Linked DNA regions of Labrenzia sp. VG12. The protein of the gene in region 1 interacts with the protein of each later gene in a pairwise test. Links are inferred from orthologs where the notes say so. Each region holds a gene or a part of one and is shown on either strand. Other genes may lie near its edges.

What was found.
Region 2: the proteins of CHH27_RS09005 (region 1) and dnaE interact in binary tests that used the Escherichia coli proteins (3 or more experiments, as listed by UniProt). The link is inferred for Labrenzia sp. VG12 from one-to-one orthologs.
Region 3: the proteins of CHH27_RS09005 (region 1) and cyoB interact in binary tests that used the Escherichia coli proteins (3 or more experiments, as listed by UniProt). The link is inferred for Labrenzia sp. VG12 from one-to-one orthologs.

What each region holds. Positions count from the first base shown.
Region 1 is NZ_CP022529.1:1,925,031-1,927,902, forward strand. Bases 49-2,850 are described here. They hold CHH27_RS09005 (aminotransferase), read right to left. Parts: upstream 2,138-2,850; coding sequence 959-2,137; downstream 49-958. Other genes in these bases: CHH27_RS09000 (asparaginase), read right to left, coding at 49-921; CHH27_RS09010 (SPFH domain-containing protein), read left to right, coding at 2,245-2,850. Also shown: more of CHH27_RS09000, read right to left, coding at 1-48; more of CHH27_RS09010, read left to right, coding at 2,851-2,872. UniProt on the Escherichia coli protein: Shows aminotransferase activity with methionine and histidine as substrates, and to a lesser extent also with phenylalanine.
Region 2 is NZ_CP022529.1:1,490,353-1,494,427, forward strand. The notes cover bases 68-4,072. They hold dnaE (DNA polymerase III subunit alpha), read right to left. Parts: upstream 3,772-4,072; coding sequence 268-3,771; downstream 68-267. Other genes in these bases: CHH27_RS06830 (VOC family protein), read left to right, coding at 68-246. In the rest of the region: more of CHH27_RS06830, read left to right, coding at 1-67. UniProt on the Escherichia coli protein: DNA polymerase III is a complex, multichain enzyme responsible for most of the replicative synthesis in bacteria. This DNA polymerase also exhibits 3' to 5' exonuclease activity. The alpha chain is the DNA polymerase catalytic subunit.
Region 3 is NZ_CP022529.1:1,747,846-1,750,915, forward strand. The notes cover bases 68-3,067. They hold cyoB (cytochrome o ubiquinol oxidase subunit I), read right to left. Parts: upstream 2,588-3,067; coding sequence 548-2,587; downstream 68-547. Other genes in these bases: cyoC (cytochrome o ubiquinol oxidase subunit III), read right to left, coding at 68-536; cyoA (ubiquinol oxidase subunit II), read right to left, coding at 2,587-3,067. Also shown: more of cyoC, read right to left, coding at 1-67; more of cyoA, read right to left, coding at 3,068-3,070. UniProt on the Escherichia coli protein: Cytochrome bo(3) ubiquinol oxidase is the terminal enzyme in the aerobic respiratory chain of E.coli that predominates when cells are grown at high aeration.

The sequences.
Region 1 (2,872 bases):
CAGAGCAGCTTCCTCGTCATTCAGGTCGAGCATGGCTTCCAGAACCGTTGCCATCATCACCTCGGCCGCACGCGTTGCGCCATCATCGCATTTCAAAGCGATACCGAAACCGAGCTCGGGAACAGCGCCGCAGAAAACACCTTCTGCCCCGGTTTTCACGAAGACGCGGCCGCGAAAGGTCTCCATCACCCTGGTGCAGAACCGGTCGGCACCGGCAACCATATAGGGTTCGTTGATACAGGCGTCATAGACCCGTTGCGCAGCATCGGCGCGCAGGGGCTCGAGCCCCTCGCCGGTGCCAAACGCCGCAAACGCACGGGCAAAGTTCTGCATCGGTGACGCATAGGTCGGTATGGAACAGCCGTCGACGCCACAGACATCTTCAGACAGCTTGTCGCCCGTCATCTGCTCAATGGCGAGTTTGACCTCTCGTTGAACCGGGTGGCCCGGCTCCACATACCCCTTGGTGTCAACGCCCATTACCCTGGCAAGCCCAAGAAAGCCCGCATGTTTGCCGGAGCAATTGTTGTGCAAGCCGCAAGGTGTCTCATCGTCCAGGATCAGTCGGGCGGCATCTTCCATGCGTTTCGGCCACTGCGGACCGCATTCCAGATCGTCCTCGGTGAGGCCGGCTTTCATCAGCATCACCCGCGCCGAATTGGCATGGATCTCTTCGCCGTTATGCGAGGCGCAGGCCAGAGACAATTCGGCGTCCGTCAAATCGAGCGCATCGGCCGCACCGGATTCCACCAGCGGCAGGGCCTGAAGGGCCTTGATCGCGGAGCGCGGGAAAACACGGGCTTCCACGTTGCCAATCGCGAAAACAAGTTTCCCCTGCGTGTCGACCACGGCAACGCTGCCCCGGTGAAGACTTTCGGTGAGGTTGCCTCTCGTGACATCGACCAGAGCTGGATTGTCCATGTAATTTCTCATTTCAGACGACTTGCATGATGACAGGCTAGGCGGATTCGGCGCGGTCGGCAGTCAAAAATGCCGACAGGCGCGCCAGGGCTTCGTCAATGACCTCTTCCCTCTTGCAGAAGCAGAACCGGATAAAGCCCGTCGGCGCGTCTGAGCCATAGAAAGCCGAAACGGGAACGGCAGCAACACCCGCATCTCGCACCAGCGTCTCGCAGGCTTCCACATCCGTTGCGCCAAGCCCCAGCCCCGCTATGCCGCAGGTCAGGAAATAGGTCGCCGCGCAGGGCAGAACGGAAAAGCCGAGCGCGGCCAGGCCGGCTGCCATACGGTCCCGCTTCGCGGTCAGGTCGCCGGCAAGACCGGAGAAATAGCTGTCGTCCTTGGCAAGCCCATAGGCCACCGCCTTCTGCAGGTTGGGCGGCGTGGTGAAAGTCACCCACTGGTGCGCCTTGGCGATCGGGTCCATCAGCGCCGCCGGACCGGTCACATAACCGACCTTCCAGCCTGTCAGTGAAAACGTCTTGCCCGCGGAGCCGATCCGCACGGTCCGCTCGCGCATGCCGTCAAAGCCCATGAGCGGCAGGTGCCGGGCACCATCGAACACCAGATGTTCATAGACCTCGTCGCAGATGGCATAAACATCGTGTTCGACGCACAGGTCGGCAATCAGCTGCAACTCGCTTTCGGAAAACACCTTTGCCGTCGGGTTCATCGGGTTGTTGATGAGAATGGCCTTGGTCTTTTCTGAAAATGCCTGCCTGAGCGCCTCCCTGTCGAGACCCCAGGTGGGTGGCGTCACGCGCACACGGACGGGAACGCCGCCAGCCTGCTTCACCAGCGGCAGATAACAGTCGTACAGCGGCTCGATCAGGACAACCTCGTCGCCGGGCGACACCAGCGCGAACAGGCAGTCGGCCAGTGCTTCGGTTGCGCCGGATGTCACCATGACTTCAGAGCCCGGATCGACGTCCAGACCATAAAAACGCTTGTTGGCATCGGCGACGGCCTGTCGCAACGCGGGCAGACCGAGCATGGGTGGATACTGGTTCGGGCCGGCGATCAGCGCCTCTGCGGCAACGCCCCGGATGTCTTCGGGTCCATCCACATCCGGAAAGCCCTGACCGAGATTGACGGCCTCGTGCGCCATGGCCAGGCGGGACATGGTTTCAAACACGGTCGTGTCGATGCCGGTAAAGACCGGATTGGTCGGTTTCATGTTTCCTCCCGGGCCTGTTTTCGCCGGTTCTAATCCTCCACCGGTGGTCCGTCGAGCGAATTCCGCGCTCCCCGTGGTCAAAAACCCGGAAATTCCGGGCATCAGATTTGACACAGCCCGCTCGCAGCGATCTGATGAAACCCGGGTCTGAAGTCATGCGGGAGGTCGCTGCAATGCTCGGTGTGATCGTTGGAATTGTCGCAATCGTTCTGGGTGCAGCCATCATGTTGCGCAAGACAGCTGCTCCCTCCGGCGGACACAGGCTCCTGCGGGTTTTTGCCAGCCGGTTCATGGGCATCGCCCTGGTCCTGGTCGGCGCATTCATGCTGCTCTCCACCTCCTTCATCTTTGTCGATGCCAACGGTGTCGGTCATCTGAAACGCATTTACGCCTTCAAGGAACTTCCCGAGGGCCGCATCATCGCGCTTGACGGCGAAAAGGGCCCGCAGGCGCAGATCCTCGGACCGGGCTTCCATTTCATTCCGCTGGTGCGCGTTCTTTACGACTTCGAGGAATGGGAAGTCGTCACCATTCCGGAGGGCTATTATGGCCAGCTGACCGCACTGGACGGCGCGGCGATGCCATCCGGCATGTTCATGGCACCGGCCATACCGGATGAAAGCGTCGGCGACATGCTGAAGGCTGACAGTTTCCTGACCAAAGGCGGCCTGCGCGGCCCGCAGGAAACCGTGCTCAAACCCGGACAGTATCGCCTCAACCGCTATCTGTTTGATG
Region 2 (4,075 bases), 430 kb from region 1 along the record:
TGGCAGGCGGACCGGACAGCGCCGAAGACGGATTTTGACCGGAAAGCCAATATCGGCCTGCACCACGTTGCCCTTGAAGTCGAAACGGAAGACGATCTGAATGCACTCGCCGGCAAGATAGAGGCCTGGCCCGGGGTGACGATCGAATTCGGCCCGGAACCACTTGGCAATGGTCCGCGCAAGCACATGATGTTTGCCGAACCCGGCGGCATCCGTCTTGAAATCATCTGGGCTGCTGGCCAATAGCGAACCGGCGCTCGGCAGTCGTCAGGCCAACTGAACGTCCGTAACGCCCGGAACCGCCTTCAGCGCCCCAGCGATTTCCGGAGACAATCGGAATCTGCCTGGAAGCTTGACCTCGACTTCACGCGCGCCGTTCTCCAGAAGCACGATCACGGTGACATCGCCCTCACCACGCACCTGAAGCTGTTTGGCGAGGCTCTGGATCGGGCGCTCGTCGCGCACGAAGACGCGCATGCTCTTTTGAAGCCGCGCAGCCATCTTGTCGATCGGGTCGACCTGCTCGATGCGCAAGGACGGCTCGTCATCGCGCATGTCCGCGCCCACAAGAACGATAACCGAACGCCCGGCCTGCAACACATCCCGGAACTGTTCCAGCTTCTCCCGGAACAGCAGCGCCTCGTATTGCCCGGTGGCGTCGGAGAGCCGGGCAATGCCCATACGTGTGCCGCTCTTGGTCTTGCGTTCCTGCATCGACACAACGGTGCCGGCCAGCCGGCCGTGAGAAGCCCCCTGTTTGACCGCTTCGGCAAATTGCGTCCAGGGCTGCGCCCGCATCTTCTTCAGGACCGACGCGTATTCGTCGATCGGGTGTGCCGAGAGATAAAAGCCGATGGCTGCATGTTCGCGCTGCAGCTTTTCCTCGTTGGTCCAGCCATGGACCTCGTCGAGCTGAAGCGGTTCCTCGCTGTCGCTGCCGCCAAAGAGCTCGTCCTGCCCGAGCGTCCTGTTTTCCTCGCTGCGCTGTGCCAGACCCATGATCCGGTCAAGGCCCTCGAACACCTTGGCTCTGCTGGGCTCCAGTTCATCGAAGGCGCCGGCGGCCACCAAGTTTTCAAGCGTACGCTTGTTGAGCGCCCTTGGTGAAATCCGCCGCGCAAAATCCCCGAGGCTCTTGAACGGCGTGTCGCCCCTTACTTCGACGATGTGTTCGACCGCCTGCTCACCGACCCCCTTGATGGCGCCCATGGCGTAAAGGATCTGGCCATCGGCGACGTCGAAATAGACCTGAGATCTGTTGATCGACGGCGGCACGATCTCGATGCCCATGCGCCGGGCTTCCTGGCGGAAATCGCCCAGCTTGTCGGTGTTGCCGAGATCCAGCGTCATGGACGCAGCCATGAACTCCACAGGGTGGTTCGCCTTCAGCCAGGCCGTGTGATAGGAAACCAGCGCATAGGCGGCCGCGTGCGACTTGTTGAAGCCGTAGTTGGCAAATTTGGCCACCAGGTCGAAGATCGTTCCCGCCTGGGTCTTGTTGATGCCGCGCTCAACGGCGCCGTCGACAAAACGCGCCCGCTGGACTTCCATTTCAGCGGCAATCTTCTTGCCCATCGCGCGGCGCAGAAGGTCAGCTTCACCAAGCGAATAACCGGACAGAACCTGCGCGATCTGCATCACCTGCTCCTGGTAGACGATGATGCCATTCGTCTCCATCAGGATCGGCTCCAGCAGCGGATGCAGGCAGTCCGGCTCCTGTTCGCCGTGTTTCACCGCGTTATAGACCGGAATGTTTTCCATCGGCCCTGGCCGGTAGAGTGCCACAAGCGCAATGATGTCCTCGAACCGGTCCGGTTTCATACCGGCGATGGCCCGGCGCATGCCCTGACTTTCCAGCTGGAACACACCAAACGTCTCGCCGCGCGCGAGAAGTTCATAGGTCTTCAGATCGTCGATGGGCAGGCCGGCGACATCCACGTTAATCCCGCGCCGTTCGATCAGTTTCACGGCCGTGTCGATCACGGTCAGCGTTTTCAGCCCGAGAAAGTCGAACTTAACAAGCCCGGCCTCCTCGACCATCTTCATGTTGAACTGGGCGACCGGCATGTCGGACCGCGGATCGCGATAGAGCGGCACGAGCTGTTCCAGCGGGCGGTCACCGATCACCACGCCGGCCGCGTGGGTCGAGGCGTGACGGTAAAGCCCTTCCAGCTTCTGCGCCATGCCGAGCAGACGCTCGACGATCTCCTCTTCCCTTGCCGCTTCGCGCAGGCGCGGTTCATCCTCGATCGCCTGCCCCAGTGTGACCGGATTGGCGGGGTTTGCCGGCACCAGTTTGCACAGACGGTCGACCTGGCCGTAAGGCATCTGCAACACGCGGCCAACGTCGCGCAGAACGGCCCGGGCCTGAAGCGATCCAAAGGTAATGATCTGCGCCACCTGCTGGCGGCCGTATTTTTCCTGGACGTAACGAATGACCTCTTCACGCCGGCTCTGGCAGAAGTCGATATCGAAATCCGGCATCGACACACGTTCCGGATTGAGAAAGCGCTCGAACAGCAGCGAAAAGCGCATCGGGTCCAGGTCGGTAATCGTGAGTGCCCAGGCCACCAGCGACCCGGCACCGGAACCGCGACCCGGCCCGACCGGGATGTCATGTGCCTTCGCCCACTTGATAAAGTCGGCAACGATCAGGAAGTAACCCGGGAATTTCATCCGTTCGATGATGCCGGTCTCATAGTCCAGCCGTTCCCAGTAATCCTTTTCCTCAAGCCCCGGCGCCAGGCCGTGGGCATCAAGACGCGCCTGCAGGCCTTCGCGGGCCTGGCGCATCAGCTCGGCCGATTCCGCGCGTTCCGCTTCTTCCGGATCAGCATCGGCGCCTGCAAAACGCGGCAGGATCGGTGCCCGCTTGAGCGGGCGAAAGCTGCAGCGACGGGCAATCTCGACCGTCGACGCCAGAGCCTCCGGCAGGTCCGCGAACAGTGCGCACATTTCGGCCCGGCTCTTGAAATAGTGTTCCGGCGTCAGCCTGCGCCGGTCATCCTCTATCAGAACCCGCCCTTCGGATATACAGATCAGGGCGTCGTGGGCTTCATAGTCCTCACGCTTGGGAAAAAACGCCTCGTTGGTTGCAACGATTGGCAGGTCAAGCTCATAGGCAAGGGCCAGAAACGCGTCCTCGGTCTTGCGCTCGGCTTCCATGCCGTGACGCTGGATCTCGACGTAACACCGGCCGGAAAACGCGTCTGCAAGGGTTCGAAGCCGGGTCTCGGCCAGGTCCTTTCGGCCCGCCAGCAAGGCCGCGCCGACAGGTCCCGAGACGCCTCCGGTCAACACGATCACATCATCGGACTTGGACAGGAGATACTGCGCCGAAACATGGGGCCGCAGACCGGTCTCTGTATCCAGGAAGGCCCGCGAGGTCAGTTCCATGAGGTTGCCGTAACCGGCTTCCGTCATGGCAATCACGACAACATCCGCAAGGACAGGCTCTCCCTTGCGCGCGCCTTCCAGACCATCATCAAAGAACACCGACAGCTGGCAGGCCGTGATCGGCTGAATGCCACTTCCCCAGGCCTTGCCGGCAAACTCCTGAGCACCAAAGAGATTGTTCGTATCGGCAATCGCCAGGGCCGGCTGGTTGTCAGCCGCCGCCAGATCCAGAAGTTTCTTGATCGGCAGCGCGCCTTCCAGCAGCGACAATGCCGAGTGCACTCTCAGATGGACATAGCCCGGCCCCGCCTGACCACCGCCATCAGGCACACCGGCACCATTTTCACGAGAAGGATCGGCAACAGAGCCGGACATAGCGCACCTACGACATCTTCCAGGAATCAGCTTTTCAGTGAAGCTGTTTCATGGACGTCTGTCGAGATGACAGAGCCGTCGTCCCCGCTGTTCTTTTCACCGGCAAGCTCTTGCACGTGGCACGGCGAAAGGAGCGCCTCGGAAGCACGCTCATAGACAACGGCAGGATCTTAGTGAACGGAAAACAGCACGTCGCCCCAGACGGCGAGCGTGGTGCAGAAGCAGACGAGAGACCCGAATGCGGCAAAATCACGAGCGATATGGAACATGTCGTCCTCCAAGCTTTATGCCTTGCGTAAGGGGA
Region 3 (3,070 bases), 180 kb from region 1 along the record:
AAGTGCCAGAACAGCCCCAACCGGAAGACCCGGGAACGCACCGGCTGAGTGAGGCCCTTGACCTGGATCTGGCCAATCATCACCACGATGCCGAGGCAGCCGAAGGCGACATGCAAACCATGGGTGCCGATCAGCGTGTAAAAGGCCGACAGGAACCCGGACACATCCGGCCCCGCCCCCTTGGCGATCATGCCCTGAAACTCGACCATCTCCATGGCCAGGAACCCAAGGCCGAGCAGCAGCGTCACGATCAGCCAGCGCACCACGTGGGTCTGGTTCCCCGCCCTTTGGGCGATCGACGCAAAGCCGAAGGTGAGACTGGAAATCAGCAGAAGCGCCGTTTCCCCGGCCGTGTGCCGCAGGTCGAACAATTCATTGGAGGTCGGCCCGGCGGCGGAGTTCTTAGACAGAACCACATAGGTCGCAAACAGCAACGCAAAAATGATTGCGTCGGTCATCAGGTAAATCCAGAAGCCGAATTCCCGGGCTTCCAGCGACTTCTTCTCTTCTTCTTCCAGAACGGCTGATACGGACATCCGGCCTCTCCTCAAACCGATCCGGGCAGCGGTGCGCCGGAGGCGGCCCCGCGTGGCACGAATTCACGCATGTCGTGCATGTCCGCCGGCGAGATCTGCGCCAGCCTTGCCTGCTCGATCTTTGCCACGTCGGCGGCGGGCAGTACATATTCGGAATTGTCGTCCGACGCCCTGATGCCGACGCAGATCAGCGACAGGACAAAACAGAGCGCAACCAGCCACCAGATATACCAGACAAAGGCAAAGCCGAGACCGAAGGCCAGCGCACCGAGCACCGGCCCGATCCAGGTGTTTTTTGGCATGACAATGTCTTCATAACTTGCCGGCGGCAGGTAGGCTTCCCCGCGGATTTTCATGTCGTGAAACGCATCCAGATCCCGCACCTCGGGCAGAACTGCGAAATTATAGGGCGCGGGCGGCGACGACGTTGCCCATTCCAGGGTGCGGCCGTTCCAGGGATCACCGGTGACGTCCCGGGCCGAGCCCCAGTTGCGGGCAGAGACAATCAGCTGGACCGCAATGCAGACGATGCCGATCAGCACACAGACCGCGCCCAGCGCGGCCACCACAAGGTAGGGCTGCCAGTTCGGGTCGGCATAGTGCTCCATCCTCCGGCTCATGCCCATGAAACCGAGCACGTAAAGCGGCATGAAGGCGAGATAGAAGCCGATGATCCAGAACCAGAACGAGCGCAGCCCCCATTTGACGTCAAGCTTGAAGCCGAAGGCCTTGGGGAACCAGTAGTTCATGCCGGCGAAATAGCCGAACAGGGCGCCGGGGATCAGCATGTTGTGAAAATGCGCGACCAGGAAGGTTGAATTGTGCATCAGATAGTCGGCGGGCGGCAGCGCCAGCAGCACGCCGGTGACACCACCAATGACGAAGGTCACCATGAAACCGATGGTGAACACCATGGACGGGTGATACTCGATCCGCCCCCTGAACATCGTGAACAGCCAGTCGAAGATTTTCACGCCCGTCGGCACTGCGATGATCATCGTGGCGATGCCGAAGACCGCGTTCACATTGGCCGAGGAGCCCATGGTGAAAAAGTGATGCAGCCAGACGGTGAAGGACAGAAGCGCGATACAGGCCGTGGCATAGACAAGTGAGGCATAGCCGAAAAGGCGTTTGCGCGAGAAGGTCGCGACCACTTCGGAAAAGATGCCGAAAGCCGGCAGGATCAGGATGTAGACTTCCGGGTGACCCCAGATCCAGAGCAGATTGGCGTACATCATCATGTTGCCGCCATCGCCATTGGTGAAGAAGTGGAAGCCGAGCGTCCGGTCCAGCGTCAGCTGGGCGGCAACAACGGTCAGCGCCGGAAAGGCAAAGGCGATCAGGATAGAAATGCACAGCGCCGTCCAGGTGAACAGCGGCATGCGCATGAAGGTCATGCCCGGACAGCGGTTCTTGACGATGGTGACAATGAAATTGATGCCCGACAGCGTCGAGCCGACACCGCTGACGATCAGGGCCCAGAGCCAGTAATCGACGCCGACACCGGGACTGTATTCGATGCCGGAATACGGGGGATAACCCGTCCAGCCGGCCTGCGAGAACTTGCCGATCACCAGCGACACCAGCACCAGCGCGGCCCCGGCAGCGGTCATCCACAAACTGACGGAGTTCAGAAAGGGAAAGGCAACATCGCGGGCACCGATCTGCTGCGGCACGATGATGTTGATCAGACCGGTCAGGAACGGCATCGCCACGAAGAAGATCATGATCGTGCCGTGGGACGAGAAGATCTGTTCAAAATGCTCCGGCGGCAGATAGCCCTCGCTGTTGAGCGCAATCGCCTGCTGGGCTCGCATCATGATGGCGTCAACGAACCCGCGCACCAGCATGACCAGTGCCAGCACCACATACATGATGCCGATCTTCTTGTGATCGACGCTGGTCAGCCAGTCGGTCCAGAGCACCTTCCAGGCGCGCAGATACGTTATCAGCAGAAAGACGACGACACCGCCGCCCACCGTGACAAGCGCGCCGCCCATGGCCACCCAGGAATAGAACGGCAGGGCATCGATGGTCAGACGTCCCAGCATTATGAATCCCCCTCGCCGTCGGCATGGCCCTGATGAGCCGGCGCTGAGACCGGCGCATATTTTTTCAAGATCGTCTTGAAGAGGTCCGTCTCGTAGCTGCTGTAATAAGTAACCGGATCGGCGATGCTCTGCTTGTGCAGCTCCGCGTAGGTGGCCGCATCCAGAGAAGAACCGCTGCCACCAGCCTTGCCACTCCAGGCCTTGAAGTCGGCCTCGCTCATGGCATGGGCCTTGAAATGCTGGTCGGAAAAGCCGTCTCCGGAATACATGGTGTTGCGGCCCATGAAGACGCCCGGCTCGTCGGCAATCAGGTTGAGCTCGGAGCGCATGCCGGCCATGGCATAAATCTGACCGCCAAGGGCCGGGATCATCAGCGAATTCATCACCGTGTCGGATGTAATTTCGATGCTGAGCGGCCGATCGGCTGGAAAGGCCAGTTCGTTGAGACTGGCAGTGCCCAGTTCCGGGTAGAGAAACAGCCAC